DNA from 2 places in the Butyrivibrio sp. ob235 genome. Region 1 is predicted to be linked to the other one. Evidence: predicted binding sites of a transcription regulator. Region 1 holds the regulator's gene; the other holds the start of a gene.
What was found. Region 1 encodes HrcA, which represses chaperone genes, less so after heat shock. Its sites were predicted from a motif close to TGTTAGCACTCNNNNNNNNNGAGTGCTAACA; they were not measured.
Positions count from the first base shown of each region.

Region 2: the regulator HrcA is predicted to act here: its motif matches at 5,325-5,355, upstream of htpG (molecular chaperone HtpG).

Region 1 covers NZ_FOBE01000003.1:35,715-43,971, reverse strand. The annotation lists gene BMW61_RS04360 (RsmE family RNA methyltransferase) at 1-525, opposite strand, end outside; gene BMW61_RS04355 (50S ribosomal protein L11 methyltransferase) at 533-1,594, opposite strand; gene dnaJ (molecular chaperone DnaJ) at 1,695-2,873, opposite strand; gene dnaK (molecular chaperone DnaK) at 3,067-4,947, opposite strand; gene grpE (nucleotide exchange factor GrpE) at 5,059-5,739, opposite strand; gene hrcA (heat-inducible transcriptional repressor HrcA) at 5,759-6,790, opposite strand; gene BMW61_RS21800 (DUF6465 family protein) at 6,993-7,649, opposite strand; gene BMW61_RS04325 (pyridoxal phosphate-dependent aminotransferase) at 7,740-8,257, opposite strand, start outside.
Region 2 covers NZ_FOBE01000006.1:61,060-69,316, reverse strand. The annotation lists gene BMW61_RS06840 (SCP2 sterol-binding domain-containing protein) at 1-10, shown strand, start outside; gene BMW61_RS06835 (NAD(P)/FAD-dependent oxidoreductase) at 168-1,571, shown strand; gene BMW61_RS06830 (peptidylprolyl isomerase) at 1,607-2,677, shown strand; gene BMW61_RS06825 (right-handed parallel beta-helix repeat-containing protein) at 2,772-3,803, shown strand; gene BMW61_RS06820 (helix-turn-helix domain-containing protein) at 3,909-4,562, opposite strand; gene BMW61_RS06815 (DUF3990 domain-containing protein) at 4,540-5,214, opposite strand; gene htpG (molecular chaperone HtpG) at 5,501-7,621, shown strand; gene BMW61_RS06805 (ABC transporter ATP-binding protein) at 7,865-8,257, shown strand, end outside.

The DNA of each region.
Region 1 (8,257 bases):
AAGCTTCACATCAAGACTCTCAGCATATTTAACTGCTTCCTTGAAGGTCATGGGCGCTTTAACCTCGGGTATAACTCCGCGCTTACTCTGCTTAGCAGCGGCTTCCGATATGGCATTCCATCTCTTAATTTTATTCGCCGCGCGCTTTTCATCGAGCTTCACAACGCTTCTTTTCATGGAAACCGGTATTATCTCAAAAGCACCAAGCTCCACGGCCTTCTGGATTATGAGTTCCATCTTGTCCGCCTTGGGAAGTCCCTGGAACAGATATATCTTAGAAGGAAGCTCTGCGCCGGATTCCTTAATGAAGCGCAGTTCCCCGATAAGTTCGGTGTCGGAGATCGATTCGATGCCGAATCTGTATTCCTTCTGATCGGCGGCGTCCTCATCCATCAGGCTTACCGAGAATTCCTCGCCCGGTTTCATCCTAAGGACATTGACCATATGATTATAGTCATCGCCTGTGATTACTATTCTTTTTTGGTTGTCTATAAGTTGGGTGCTGCTTGTAAAAAAATGGTACATAGGCCCCTCAATTCTTCTTGGAAATCACACTGACCCACTCGCCCTGCTTGCAGACCTCGATAATATCAAGGCCGGCGTCCTCGTGAGCCTTTCTGATAACATCTTCCTTGGCTTCAATGATTCCGGAGGTAATGTAAATGCCGCCGGTTTTCAGAAGGCCGGGAACGATGGGTGTGAGCGGAACAAGAACGTAGGGAAGGATATTGGCTACGACGATGTCATACTTCTCCTTGCCAACCTCTTCCTGAACCTTCTCATCATCTATAATGTTTCCGATTATAAGGTCAAAATCCTTATCTGCGATGTCGTTGTTTTTCTTATTATCATCTACTGCCGGCTCTGAGCAGGGATCAAGGTCTGTTCCGACGCAGTGGCCTGCTCCGAATTTCATTGCAAGAATGGATAGCACTCCGCTTCCGGTTCCGATGTCGAGCACCTCTGCTTCGGGAGTCATATATTTCCTAAGAGCCCTTATGCAAAGCTGAGTGGTCTCGTGCATTCCTGTACCAAACGCGGTTCCGGGATCAATATGAAGTGTGATGTTCGCTTTTTTCTTATCCTCCTCGTCGGGAGTCTCCCAGGAAGGAATTACCAGAACATCATCCACCAGGAACTTATGGAAATACTGCTTCCAGTTGTTAATCCAGTCGATATCCTCAGTCACATCAACGGAAATCGTTCCGTCGCCTATATCGGAAAAGCTTGAAAGCTCATCGAGAACTCCCCTAATCTCCTGCTTTATCTGATCGGGAGTCTTCTTTATTTCAACCTCTTCACCGTTATCATCATACTCGTGGACGGTCAGCATATTGTCGTCGTCGACTTCGAGAAAAAAGTTCAGATATGCAACACCCTCCTCACCCGGAGCTATTACCGCGCAGCTGTCAACACCTGTCTCCTCATCATCCGCATCCTGAAGATCATCCGTAAACATCTGCTCCTTGTCGGCAGCTGTGAGAGGGGCATTATCCTCTATCTGCGCACCTTCAAGACCGATATCCATCATACTGCTGACAATGATATCCTCTGACTCTTCGTTTGTTCTGATTCTAAAACGCATCCACTTCATAGTTTTACTCCGTTTTTCTAATCTATTTTCAGGAAAAGTATATATAAGTACAATAACAGAAATAGCGGGGAGCTTGTACTCCCCGCTCTGTAATTATGTTTTATTTCTTCTTACCGAAAAATCCGCCCTTTTTCTTACCGCCATCATCATTTCCATCCTTATCTCCGGAAATGCTGTCGGCAGCATGCAAGCTGTCTCCGGTCTTCTCATCAAACTGCTTAAGGAGCTCCTTCGCTTCCTTGGAAAGCTTATCCGGAACCTGAACTACAAGAGTAACATAGTGGTCACCTCTTACATCCTTGTTCCTGAGTGTCGGAACACCCTTTCCGCGAAGTCTTACTCTCGTATCTGTCTGAGTACCTGCCTTAACATCATAGAGCACCTTACCGTCAACGGTATCAATAGCAACCGTTCCGCCGAGTGCAGCTATTGCATAAGACATAGGAACTGTTGAGAAAATATCATAATCCTGTCTCTGGAAAATAGGATGATCCTGTACGATAACCTCTACAAGAAGATCTCCTCTCGGTCCGCCGTTTCTGCCGGGCTCACCCTTTTCACGGATACGAACGCTCTGTCCGTTATCAATACCTGCGGGGATTGAAACCTGAATTCTCTTGTTGCTTGCAACATATCCTGTTCCGCCGCAATCGGTACACTTATCCTTAATTACCTTACCGCTTCCGTTACAGTCGGGACATGTCTGAACATTTCTGACTGTGCCGAAGAAGGACTGCTGTGTGAATACAACCTGACCTTTACCACCGCACTTGGGACACATCTGAGCTGTTGTTCCCGGCTTAGCACCGGTTCCCTTACAGGTCGGGCAGGGATCCTTAAGTCTAAGTTCCAGTTCCTTCTCACATCCGAAAACTGCTTCCTCAAAGGTTATACGAACGCTGGCACGAATATTTGCTCCCTTTGCAGGGCCGCTCCTCGCACCCTGGCTCCTTCTGCCACCTCCGAAGAAATCTCCGAATATATCACCGAATATATCGCCAAAGTCTGCTCCACCGAAGTCGAATCCGCCATATCCGCCGGCACCGCCCTCAAATGCAGCGTGACCGAACTGATCATACTGACGTCTCTTCTCAGGATCGCTCAAAACCGCATACGCCTCGGATGCCTCCTTGAACTTGTCTGCTGCAGCTGCATCTCCGGGGTTCATATCCGGATGGTACTTCTTTGCAAGCACACGGTATGCTTTTTTTATTTCATCATCACTGGCTCCCTTGCTAACTCCAAGGACCTCGTAATAATCGCGCTTCTGATCTGCCATGTGTCTCTCCTAATTTACGCTAATTGCCCAATACATCTTATCTGATGTATTGGGCATTAGCAATCATTAAATTATTAAACTTTTATAAACCCCTCATCCGGCGCTTCGCGCCACCTGTCTACGCTCCGCTTCGGTCCGCGCTAAACCGACGTCCCCCGGACGTCGAGCGCCCCCAGGGGGAAGGCTATGGGTTTTAAACTTCCCTATAGTCGCCGTCAACTACGTCGTCTGCATTACCTGCATCTGAGCTCTGAGCTGAGCCGCCCATGCCGCTCATGTCAGGGCCTGCACCCTGAGCACCTGCTGCGCCCTGAGCACTCTCATAAACCTTAGCGAAGAGAGCCTGAGCATCAGTCATGAGTTTCTCCTTCTGGCTCTTGATTGTGTCGATCTCGCTGTCTGTAAGCTCACGATCCTTAGTCTGCTCAAGAGTATCCTTGAGAGCCTTGAGGTCATCCTCTACAGTCTGCTTCTGAGAAGGATCGATCTTGTCGCCAACTTCCTGAATAGCCTTCTCTGTCTGGAATACGAAGGAATCAGCTTCGTTTCTAGCGTCAATGCCTTCCTTACGCTTCTTATCCTGAGCTTCGTACTCAGCAGCTTCCTTGATAGCCTTATCGATATCCTCGTCAGACATGTTGGAGCCAGCTGTGATTGTGATGTGCTGCTCTTTACCTGTTCCAAGATCCTTAGCGGATACGTTAACGATACCGTTTGCATCGATATCAAATGTAACCTCGATCTGCGGAACACCTCTCATTGCCGGAGGGATTCCATCAAGACGGAACTGTCCGAGTGACTTGTTGTCCTTAGCGAACTGTCTCTCACCCTGAAGAACGTTGATATCAACGGCTGTCTGGTTATCAGCTGCAGTTGAGAATACCTGGCTCTTCTTTGTAGGAATAGTTGTGTTACGCTCGATAAGTCTTGTAGCAACACCACCCATTGTCTCGATTGAAAGTGAAAGAGGTGTTACATCAAGAAGAAGGATATCGCCTGCACCTGTATCGCCTGCAAGTTTACCACCCTGGATACCTGCACCTACTGCTACGCACTCATCGGGATTAAGGTTCTTTGACGGCTCATGTCCTGTGAGCTGCTTAACCTTCTCAACTACGCAGGGAACACGTGTTGAACCACCTACAAGGAGAACTTTTCCAAGGTCTGAATAGTTAAGGCCTGCATCCTTCATAGCGTTCTGTACCGGAATAGCACTTCTCTCTACGAGGTCGTGGATAAGCTCCTCGAACTTAGCTCTTGTGAGATCCATATCAAAGTGCTTGGGGCCTTCTGCTGTAGCTGTGATGAAAGGAAGGTTGATGTTGGTTGTTGTGGAAGAAGAAAGTTCCTTCTTAGCCTTCTCAGCTGCTTCCTTAAGTCTCTGCATAGCCATCTTATCGCTTGAAAGGTCTACGCCTTCCTTAGCCTTGAACTCAGATACCATCCAGTCGATGATCTTCTGGTCAAAGTCGTCACCACCGAGGTGTGTGTCACCGTTTGTTGAAAGAACTTCGATAACACCGTCACCTATATCGATGATTGATACGTCGAAGGTACCACCACCAAGGTCGTATACCATGATCTTCTGCTCTTTTTCGTTATCAAGACCGTAAGCAAGAGCTGCTGCTGTAGGCTCGTTGATAATACGCTTTACTTCAAGACCTGCAATCTTACCTGCATCCTTTGTAGCCTGACGCTGTGCGTCATTGAAGTATGCGGGAACTGTGATTACTGCCTCTGTTACTTTTTCGCCGAGATACTGTTCTGCGTCTGCCTTCAGCTTCTGGAGAATCATAGCTGAAATCTGCTGAGGTGAATACTTCTTGCCGTCGATTGTGCGGCCGTTGTCTGTACCCATATCTCTCTTGATTGATGAGATTGTGTTCTCAGCGTTTGTTACTGCCTGACGCTTAGCGGGCTCACCTACGAGACGCTCGCCATTCTTTGTGAAAGCTACAATTGAAGGTGTTGTTCTTGCACCCTCAGCGTTAGCGATAACGGTGGGCTGACCACCTTCCATAACAGCTACGCAGCTGTTGGTTGTTCCTAAATCGATACCTATGATCTTACTCATTTTATTTTCCTCCGTTTAATTTCAAGACCCCTCATCCGGCACTTCGTGCCACCTTCTCCCAAGGGAGAAGGCTTATTTGAGGTGGCATTTCTTGTAAAATTGTTCTATATATTACTTCGCAACGGCAACCATGCTGTGTCTGAGCACTGTGTCGTGATACATATAACCCTTCTGAAGCTCCTGTGCCACGAATCCTTCCTCGACATCTTCGCTCTCAACCTGCATTACAGCGTTGTGGAAATTAGGATCAAATTCCTTTCCAACGGCTTCGATGGGAGTTACACCAAGATCCTCAATCTGCTTCATAAGCTGCTTGTATATCATATTCATTCCGTCTGCAAAAGCGGAATTCTTCTCTTCTTCAGGGACAGCAGCAAGTCCTCTTTCGAAGTTATCTACAACAGGGAGAATTTTCTCAAGTACACTGGATGCTCCCTGGTTGAACATCTGCGCCTTTTCTCTGTCGGTTCTTGTTCTGAAGTTCTCAAACTCAGCAAGCTGGCGCATGTACTTATCCTGCATCTCTTCAAATTTTTCTTTGTAAGGGTTCTTCTTTTCCTTTTTACCGAAAAGACCTTTCTTCTCACCCTCGGCGTTTTCAGTGTTCTCGGCACCTTCTACGCTCTCAGCAGCCTCTGCTACAGCTTCGGCAGCCTCTTCCTCTGCGGCCTCGGCAACCTTGTTTGCTGCATCAGCTACCTTTTTAGCCTTCTCGGCAACTTCCTGCTGAAGTTCCTTTGCAGTTTTCTTACCGGACACTGTATTTGTATCCTTCTTAACTTCCTTACTCACTTAAATACTCCTTATGGTTCTATTCTTTTTTATATAAATCATCCAGAGCTCTCATCATATTCTTAAGTGCTCCGACAACTTTGTCGTAATCCATTCGCTTAGGTCCGATAACTCCTACCGTTCCTCTCATGCCCTCTCCGAGATCGTAGGTCGCTGTTACAACGCTGCAATCCTTCATGGACTGAACCGGAGACTCATTACCGATGTAAACCTGTATACCTGTCTCCTCTGAGGAGGACTGAAGCGCATTCTCAACGATACTTGTAAGATCGCTCTTATCCTCAAAAGTGGTTATGAGGTCACTTGCTCTCTCCTTATCAGCAAGCTCGGGATATCTGAAAATGTTGTTCGCACCGCTGGTGTAAATCTGAAGGTCCTCATCCTCCGTAATGGCATCTCCGGCTGTATCGAGTATCTTGTCGATTATCTCGCTGTGGATACCCGCCTCCTGCTTCATCGCAGTTATAAGTCCGAGGTTAATGTCCTCTACGGAAAGTCCTGCAAGTCTGGTATTAAGCAGGATATTGAGCTTAAGCATATCCGCTTCGGAAAGCTCCTGCTCCACCTCAACCATTCGGTTCTTAATTACGTTTCCTTCTATTACTATAGTGGTAAGAATGTGTTCCTCATCCACTCTGGAAAGCTGTACGAATTTCAGCTTATTCCTTCTGATCATGGGTGCTGAGATCATTGAAGCGTAGTTGGTATCAACCGCCAGGGTCTTGGCAACCTGCTTAAGGAGCTTCTCAAGCTTCTCTTCTTTATCAAGAAGCATCTCCTTCATGTTCTCAACTTCCTGTTCCTTCTCAGCGAGCATCTCATCTACATAAACTCTGTAGCCCTGATCTGACGGAATACGTCCCGCGGAAGTATGAGGCTGCAATATAAGTCCCATCTCCTCAAGATCCGCCATCTCGTTTCTGATGGTAGCCGAACTGAGATTAAGATCCGTGTACTTGGAAATCGTCCTACTGCCCACCGGCTCGCCTGTCTCGAGGTAATTGCGAACAATTGCATGCAGTATTTTCTTTTTTCTGTCATCCAGTTGCATCACAAACCTCCTTTTTGATGTGTTAGCACTCAACGTCATTGAGTGCTAACATCTTCTGAGAATAAATTACCACTATAAATTATTAATGTCAATAAAAAACCCCAAGGATTTCTCCCTGGGGACGAATAATCTACATATATGTGATAAAGTCCCGGCCTGCAGCAAGCAAGCTTGCCAGGCCGGGACCTTCCATCCTTGTTTATCACATCCCAAAATCAGCATGAACCTCGCCGTTAACAACGAAGTATACTCTTTCCTCTTCGGGCTTTACATAAAGCTCAAGAGTCTTGATCTCGGAAACTTTTCTTCCCATATCATACTGCCATACATTCTTGGCATTCTCGATAAAGGTGTCATATGTAACGCTCTTATCAGCATACTGAAGAACGATATTTGTCTTTGTTGCAGGAGCCTTTGCAGCTGTTGTCTTCTTTGCTGCGGGCTTCTTAGCTGCTGTAGCTTTCTTTGCTGCTGTAGCTTTCTTTGCTGCAGGCTTCTTAGCTGCGGGCTTAGCTGCTGCCTTAGTCTCAGTCTTCTTGGCTGCTGCCTTGGTTGCTGTAGCCTTTTTAGCAGGTGCTGCCTTCTTTGCTGCAGGCTTCTTCTCTTCCTTCTTATCAGCTGCCTTGGTCTCAGTCTTCTTAGCTGCTGCCTTAGTTGCTGTAGCCTTCTTTGCTGCGGGCTTCTTTGCTGCTGCCTTCTTTGCTGCAGGCTTCTTAGCTGCTGTAGCCTTCTTCTCCTCAGCCTTAGGTGCCTCTGCCTCAGCAGGCTTTACTTCATCCTTCTTTTCTGCAGCAATTACCGGTTTCTTGATAGTCGCAATCGGCTTTAAAGCTGCTTCTCTCAACTTGTCTTCAGCCATATCTCCCTCTCTTTCCGTAAGGAACGCGTGTTATGCGTTTTTGCAAATTTATCATTACGTTTTTGAGTTTAGTACATATTCTAAAAAAAGTCAACATTTATGCGCTTTTAGACCAGATTCTATTCTTGAAAGCGCCTTTTTAAGCACTTCCATGGAGGACGCAAACGAAATTCTCACGAATCCTGGGGCAAAATAAGCACTTCCGGGCATCATTGCAACACCATATTTTTCCAATAAATATTCGCATAAACGTGTATCGTCATCTATAATTCCGTAACCCTCATATTCTTTTCCGAGAAAAGCACGGATATCGAAGAACGCATAGAAGGCTCCCTGGATCTCATGGCAGATGACACCGGGTATCCCTCGCAGTTTTTCCTGGACAAAATCTCTGCGCTTCTCAAACTCTGATCTCATGAGCTCGACAGAATCCTGGGGCCCACAAAGCGCCTCAACCGCCGCATACTGTGAGATGCTCGGAGGTGTGGTAGTTGTCTGGCTCTGCACCTTCACCGCAGCGCCAATAACATCGGCTCTGCCGCAGACGTACCCAAGTCTCCAGCCAGTCATGGAATAGGTCTTGGAAAAACCGTTAACCACGATGGTTC
Region 2 (8,257 bases), on a different contig from region 1:
TACCAAATAATTTTCAGACGGTAACTTTTTAAAAAACATGTGATCAAACGGACTAATGGCTGCTACAGTTTTGTGGCAGCCATTCTTATCCCTATGCCTTCCCCCACTGGAGGAAGGTGTCAGCGTTAGCTGACGGATGAGGGGAATGTATTTTAGAAAGGTTTTTTATGACAAACAAAGAAGTAGACGTACTCATAATTGGTGCGGGGCCCGGCGGAATTTTCTGCGCTTACGAGCTCATTGAAAAGCGCCCGGATTTAAAAGTAATGATTATTGAAAAGGGCAGATCCATTGAAAAAAGAGAGTGCCCCAAAAGAAAAACAGGAAAGTGTATGGGATGCAAACCCTGCTCTATAACCACAGGCTTCGCCGGAGCAGGTGCTTTTTCCGATGGAAAATTATCTCTTTCACCTGATGTAGGTGGAACGCTTCCCGACATTCTTGGTTATGACGAGGCAACGGCTCTCATCAAGGAATCTGATGACATATATCTGAAATTCGGTGCAGATAAGAGTGTATACGGCATAGATAAGGCTGAGGAGATTCGCGAGATCAGAAGGAAGGCGATCAATGCCAACCTTAAACTCGTAGAGTGTCCCATCAGACATCTCGGCACCGAGGAAGGCTATAAGATTTATAAGAAGCTCCAGGAGCACCTTGAGGAAAAAGGCGTGGAGCTTGTGTTCAATACAATGGTTGAAGAGATCCTTGTGGAAGACGGCATTGCTACCGGTGTAAAGACTCATGACGGCACAGTTGTAAATGCAAAGGAAATCGTATCGGCAGTTGGACGTGAGGGCGCTGACTGGTTTCATTCAGTGTGCGATAAGATCGGCATTGAGACCAAGCCCGGAACGGTTGATGTGGGCGTCCGCGTCGAAGTCAGAGATGAGGTTATGCAATTTTTGAATGAAAATCTGTATGAGGCTAAGCTCATCTTTCACACACCTACCTTTGATGACAAAGTCAGAACCTTCTGTACCAATCCTTCCGGAGAGGTTGCGACTGAGTATTATGAGGGCGGACTTGCGGTAGTAAACGGACATGCTTATAAGAGCAGTGATTACAAGACAGACAATACCAACTTTGCTCTGCTTGTTTCCAAGAATTTCACCAAGCCCTTCAAGACTCCTATTGAATACGGAAGGAAAATTGCGGAGCTTGCAAATATGCTTTGCGACGGCAAAATTCTTGTTCAGACTTACGGAGATTTCAGAAGAGGCAGAAGAACAACCGATGAGAGACTTGCAAGAAACAACCTGATTCCCACACTTAAGGATGCGGTTCCCGGAGACCTTTCTCTTGTTTTCCCGCATAGAATCATGGTTGACCTTGATGAGATGATTCAGGCGCTTGATAAGGTTACTCCCGGAATTGCCTCCGAAGAGACACTTCTTTACGGTGTTGAGGTTAAGTTCTACTCCAACAAGGTAATCGTGAACAAGGACTTTGAGACCAGCATCAGTCACCTTCGTGCAATCGGTGACGGAGCAGGAATAACCAGAGGCCTTCAGCAGGCTAGTGCTAACGGACTTAAAGTGGCAAGGAGTATTCTTAATAAACTTAAATGATGCGAAAAGTCGTGACCGGAGATAACAGAAACTTTATGAAAAACAGAATATACAGAATCCGGAAAACTGCTGTGGCAATTGCGATGGCTGCGGCTATGACCTTTTCACTGACAGGATGCGCTGCCCTTGATAATACCAGAGTTGTATTTACCACAGGTTTTAAGGAAAATGAGCTCTTCAGAATAGAGGACAAATCCTGCCTGGAGTCTGAGTTTTTGGTGTACCTTTATAATTCTCAGAAGACTTATGAAAAAGGCTTTGGCAGTGAAATCTGGAATGTGAACATAGGCGATGGCAGCATGGAGAGCTATGTTAAGGACAAGTGCCTTGTCGCAATATCCCAGGTAAAAGCGATGAATCTTCTTGCTGTGGAGAAAGGGATTGAACTCACGGAATCCGAAATCAGTACTGCAGCAGTGGCCGCTTCCGAGTATTTATCTTTACTCAGCGATGATGAAAAGAAGATGATGGGAGATATAGACGAAGCGACTTTGACGGCGATGTACACAGAGTATGCCACCGCGGATAAGCTCTATAACTACATTATAAGAGACATCAATCCCGAGATAAGTGACGACGAAGCCAGAACCATTACGGTTGAGCAGATAGTGCTTAATACCTGGAAGCATGATTCCAAGGGAGATAAAATTCCGCTCGAGGGCGCTGAGAAGGAAGCGGTCAGAAACACCGCACTTCAGATACAAAGAGAACTGGGAGAGGGAACCGACTTCAGTGTACTCATGGAAAAATATAATGAGGCTGAGGAGGGAACTGTTTCCATAGGTAAGGGTGATGTGGATTCCGAAATTGAGACTGCAGCGTTTAACCTTGATAACGGAGAGATAAGCGGGGTAATTGAAGCTCAGGATTCATACGTTATATTGAAATGTATAAGTACCTTCAACAGGGAAGAAACAGAGGCCAACAAGGTAAGGATTGTTGAGGAGAGAAAGCGGGAAGTATTTGGACAGCAGTATGATGCTTTTGCATCGGATCTTTCAAAGATACTTAACCAGGGCTTGTACGATAAAATTCATATAGCAGAAACATCCGATGGCAGTGGCAGCGATTTTTTCGATATCTATCGCAAACATTTTTCTGAATGAAACGTATATTAAATTTCATAATTATTTAAGAGGCGCATTATTTGCGCCTCTGTTAATATTATAATAACAACGTTATTTCCTAAGGAGGTTTCTTATGAGGGTTAGAACGAAATTTGTATCTTTGGTAATGGCGGCAGTTGTTGCGGTTCCTATGCTTGCGGTATCTATACCTGCAGGAGAGGTTAAGGCGGAAAACACTTATAAGCTTTCTGATTATGGAATCAAGCCTGATGATAACAAGTCTGATACGGCTGATATTAATAACTTTATCTCCGAAACAATTGGATCCGGTGGTGGGACTATTGTTTTTGACTCCGGAACATATGACATAAATATTTTGGATTTCGACGGCTATGGTGTTGGAATTAATATTACTAAGCCAAACATATCATTCCAACTTGCCCAAGGAACGGAACTAAAGGTGAAACCGACTACTATCGGTGAATACTGCGTTATAAGTGTTAAAGCAGATGGATTCAAAATATCTGGCGGGAAGATCACTGGAGATAGATCATCTAATGGAAAGTCCGGAGCTGATGGACATGGCATCGGAGTAATAGATTGTAAGAATGTTACCATCTCTGATATGACAATTTGTAACAACTGGGGAGATGGTATTTATCTTGGATCCATGAACCTTGAGGATAGTCTTTATGGATGTGATGGAGTATCCATTACCAATTGTACGATTTCAAATAACAGAAGAAACAATATAGCTATAGTTGATGCAGATAATGTAACTATAGATAATTGCAAGATTTTGAAGGCCAAGGGTGCTCAACCAAGTTGCGGCATAAATATAGAGCCCAATGCAGTAAATGGAAAAATTCCAGCAGATGAAGTATGTAAGAATATTACTATTAAAAACACCAAAGTAACTTGTGTAAAGCAGGGAACATCTAATTGGTACTTTGCATTTCAAACTATAAAAGACCCATCTAAACCCAAGATGGCGAGTGCTAAAAATGTAAAGATTATAAAATGTAATTTTGGCGGAGATGTAAGCAATTATTCAGGTAAAAAATTCACATTAAAAAATACGAAGATTACCGGAACTTTTTATGATAATAAAAATATGAAAACAAAAGTGAAGAAGTGTAAGATAAAAAAATACTATAAATACTAAAATTACAGGTTGTTCCCGGATGTAAGCCTAAAAACTTATATCCGGGAACTTTTTTTAGTAATTAAATGATAGAAATGAATATTCAGTTGATAACCTGGTAGAAATTCACTTTTCCATTAAGTCCTCAGGTCTACACTTCAATACTCTTGCCATAGAGAGGACCTTTTCTGCTGAGGCTTTATTTATATCCTTATCGCGTATCTCGTATTGCTGAAGGGTTCGCAGGTTCACACCGGAAGCATCCGCCAGAGCTTTTTGGGACAAACCTATGAGTTTTCTGTATGCCTGGATTCGTGTTACTGTTTTGCTTGCAACGGAAAATGAGACATTTTCTATCAAAAGCAATGCGTGGTCGTCTGAGGTGGTATGGCCTGTGTTATATAGTTTTGCCAGCTTCTCGTAATTTAGGGATTCAAATATTCTGGCAAAACTGATATTTTTCTTCCATTGATAGTAGGCAAGAATGTATCCGCACCAGTAATCCACCCCGGTATCGAAGCGAATAAGAGGCTCAGGCCAGGTTCTGTCAGAGAATCCGCAGGTCTCCAAAACTCTGTGATGAAGCTCAGTGCCGGACATTCCGCTGACAACCATGGGATCGCCCTTTTCAAAACGTTCAGCAAAGCCGCTGATAATCATCATCTGAAAAAAATCGTCAGGCTTGATATCGGGAGTTGCTTCAACCAAGTATTCTACAAGCTCGCCAAGATTACTCATGGCATCATGTAAATATAACTCAGAGTATGCGCAGCTGTTCATCGCTTATTCCTTTCTGTATAATTTCATTTAAATAGATACCTTCAGTTTGTTCCTTTCCCAACAATTTCTGATATGATTCTCTGGCGTCAGCATCGCGCTTTATACGCTTTGGCGCGTATATAAGTCCGTTGACAGGTGCGGCTTCCCAAAAGGTGATGCTGTCGAATGCTCTTTTGCTCATTAGCACAACCTGCTTGCCAAGATCACCATATTTCATGGCATATGAGAGCGGCTCTAGCGTTATGGTATTACTGAGGAATGCTCTCGAGAAAGAAAAGTAGGAGTCATCAGCCCTATAGCCGATGATAACATCAGCAGATTTTGTATTGGGAAGATAATTATCAAGTATATATTCCGCGCCTCTTTTTTCTATAGGACTTGAATATCTTATTTTTCTATTGGCAAGCAAAATGGCGAGCCAGTTTAAAATATGAAAATCAGGACTCAGCAATCGCAGGATCTTAAGACCTTCAGTATTGAGACGATATGTGTTTAAGAATCCTCCTTTATCAGTTATTGCTGCCCATTCCCTGGCGAGCTCAGGATCTTCTGCACAGTAAAAGCCTCTGCCATAGTCATTGTCATCTCTCCCATAGCCGAAAACAGGCTTATTTACAACTTGCACAGAACCGTGATATATAGTCATCTCCATAAAAATAATCTCCTAAAACCACAAAAGTACTTCTGTAGAAGTATATAATAATTATACTTCCGTAGCAGTATATTATGCAATATACACCTTCAATTCGTGAATTAACCGTTTATTAGCACTCACTTCAATTGAGTGCTAATTTTTTATTGACTTTTGTCTCTCACAGTCTTAAACTCATATTTGTGGGTATTCTATATTTAGTAGAACACGCCGCAATAATATTTTAATAAAAAACGCGGAGGGGCCGGTTTTCATCCCGCTTCGCGATAGTAATGGAGGCACTACAATGGAGAAAAAAGGTAATCTTTCAATCAACTCAGAGAATATGTTCCCTATTATCAAGAAGTGGTTATATTCAGATCACGACATATTCTATCGTGAGGTTATTTCCAACGCATGTGACGCGATCACAAAGATCAAGAAGATGGACATGATGGGAGAGTATACACTTCCCGATGGCTTTAAACCCCGTGTTGACGTTGTTCTTAACGATAAGGATAAGACAATAAAGATTATTGATAACGGTATCGGTATGACAGCTGAAGAGGTTGAAGAGTACATCAACCAGGTAGCTTTTTCAGGTGCTACAGACTTCCTTAACAAGTACAAGGATAAGGCAAATGCAGACCAGATTATCGGACACTTTGGACTTGGTTTCTACTCAACCTTCATGGTATCTGATTATGTTGAGATCGATACTCGTTCATATAAGGAAGATGCGGCTTCAGTACACTGGACCTGCGACGGCGGTTCAGACTTCGAGATGAAGGATGGAGATAAGGAGGACGTAGGTACAGTTATTACTCTTCACCTTTCAGATGACTGCCTTGAGTTCTGCAATGAGTACAAGGCTCGAGAAGTAATCGAGAAATACTGCTCATTCATGCCTTATGAGATTTACCTTTCAAGAGAGAACGAGGAAGGCACAGAGACCATCAAGGAATCCGAGAAGCGCGATGATGATGTTGTAATCGAAGTCATCGAGCCTGAGAAGAAGGAAGAAGCTAAAGATGGCGAGACTTCAGAGGAGAAAAAGGAAGAGGAGAAGAAACTCAAGATCAAGAGGAGACCTCAGCTCCTTAATGATACACATCCTCTCTGGGGAAAGACTCCCAAGGATTGCACCGATGATGAGTACAAGGAATTCTACAGAAAGGTGTTCCGCGATTACAAGGAGCCTCTTTTCTGGATTCACCTTAACATGGACTATCCTTTCAACTTAAAGGGTATCCTCTACTTCCCTAAGATCAACATGGAGTTCGAGTCAGCTGAGGGCGTAATCAAGCTTTACAATAACCAGGTATTCATCGCTGACAATATCAAGGAAGTAATCCCTGAGTACTTGATGCTCCTTAAGGGTGTTATCGATTGCCCTGATCTGCCTCTTAATGTTTCAAGAAGTGCACTTCAGAACGACGGTTTTGTAAAGAAGATTTCAGACTACATCTCCAAGAAGGTAGCTGAGAAGCTTGCAGGTCTCTGCAAGACAGATAAGGAAAACTATGATAAGTACTGGGAGGACATTTCTCCTTTCATCAAGTATGGCTGCCTCAAGGACGACAAGTTCTGCGAGAAGATGAATGACTACATCCTCTTCAAGAACCTTGATGGAAAATATCTCACACTTCCCGAAGCACTCCAGATCAACAAGGAGGCTGAGGAGGCTGCCGCAGCTGAGGAAGCTAAGGATGAGAACGGTAATACAGTAGAAGCTGAAGTAGTAGATGAGAATGGCAATACAGTAAGCGGAGACGGAGCTGACAAGGCCGATGACAAGAAAGACGAGGAAAAGGAACCCCGCACCATTTACTATGTAACAGACGAACAGCAGCAGAGCCAGTACATCAACATGTTCAAGGCTCAGAAGATGGATGCATTCATCTTAAATCACAACATAGATGTGCCTTTTATTCAGCAGCTTGAGTCCAAGAATCAGGACATCAGATTCCAGAGAATCGATGCTGATCTTACAGATACCTTTAAGAGCAGAACATCCAAGAAGGCTGAGAAAGAATTCGAGGAGATCGAGAAGAACATCGGCGAGAAGATGAAGAAGGCTCTTAAGAACGAACAGCTTGTTGTTAAGGTTGAAAAGCTCAAGGATAAGAAGATTTCTTCAATGCTCACTGTATCTGAGGATACCCGCCGTATGCAGGATATGATGAAGATGTATGCAGCAAACGGAATGATGATGGGCGACTTTGGTATGGGCGGCCAGACTCTTATCCTCAATGCTAACCATCCTCTTGTTAAATATGTTATGGACAACGAGGACGGTGAGAACGTAAGCACAATCTGCGAGCAGCTCTATGACCTTGCCCGCATCCAGAATGCACCTCTCGACGCTGAGTCCATGACTAAGTTCGTTCAGAGAAGTAATGATATCATGATGCTTCTTGCTAAGTAATTATTTCTCATATTTTGGGAAAATATTTTTAAGTGTAAAACAGACCGAAATAAGTGTACATTTCGGTCTGTATTTATATATATGATAAATTTACCCTTGAAATCAGGAAAAAAGATCATTTATTTTTTAATAAATGAAGATACAATAGAAGTTGTTTCGTTATATACTATGGTAGATGGTTTATTTTAACCTTGCTATGTAAAAAGTTTTTTGAACAGTCCAATTAAGCAAAGGGGAGGAGTAATGCCTGCGTTAGTTGAGGTACGGGATATATGCAAGATTTATAATCCCGGGGAGAATGAAGTCAGGGCTCTTGATCATGTGAGCCTTACAATAGAAGAAGGGGAATTCGTGGCCATAATCGGTCAATCCGGTTCCGGAAAATCTACACTGATGAATATGCTTGGGTGTCTTGATACACCTACAAGTGGGAGATATCTGCTCCATGGAATGGATGTTTCCCATATGAGTGACGATGAACAGTCAGATGTCAGAAACAGGGAGATAGGATTTATCTTCCAGGGATTTAATCTGATTCAGTCACTTACTGCGCTTGAAAATGTTGAGCTGCCGCTTATGTACAGAGGTGTTTCCAAGAGAAAAAGACGCGAGTTGTCTGTAGCAGCTTTGGAACAT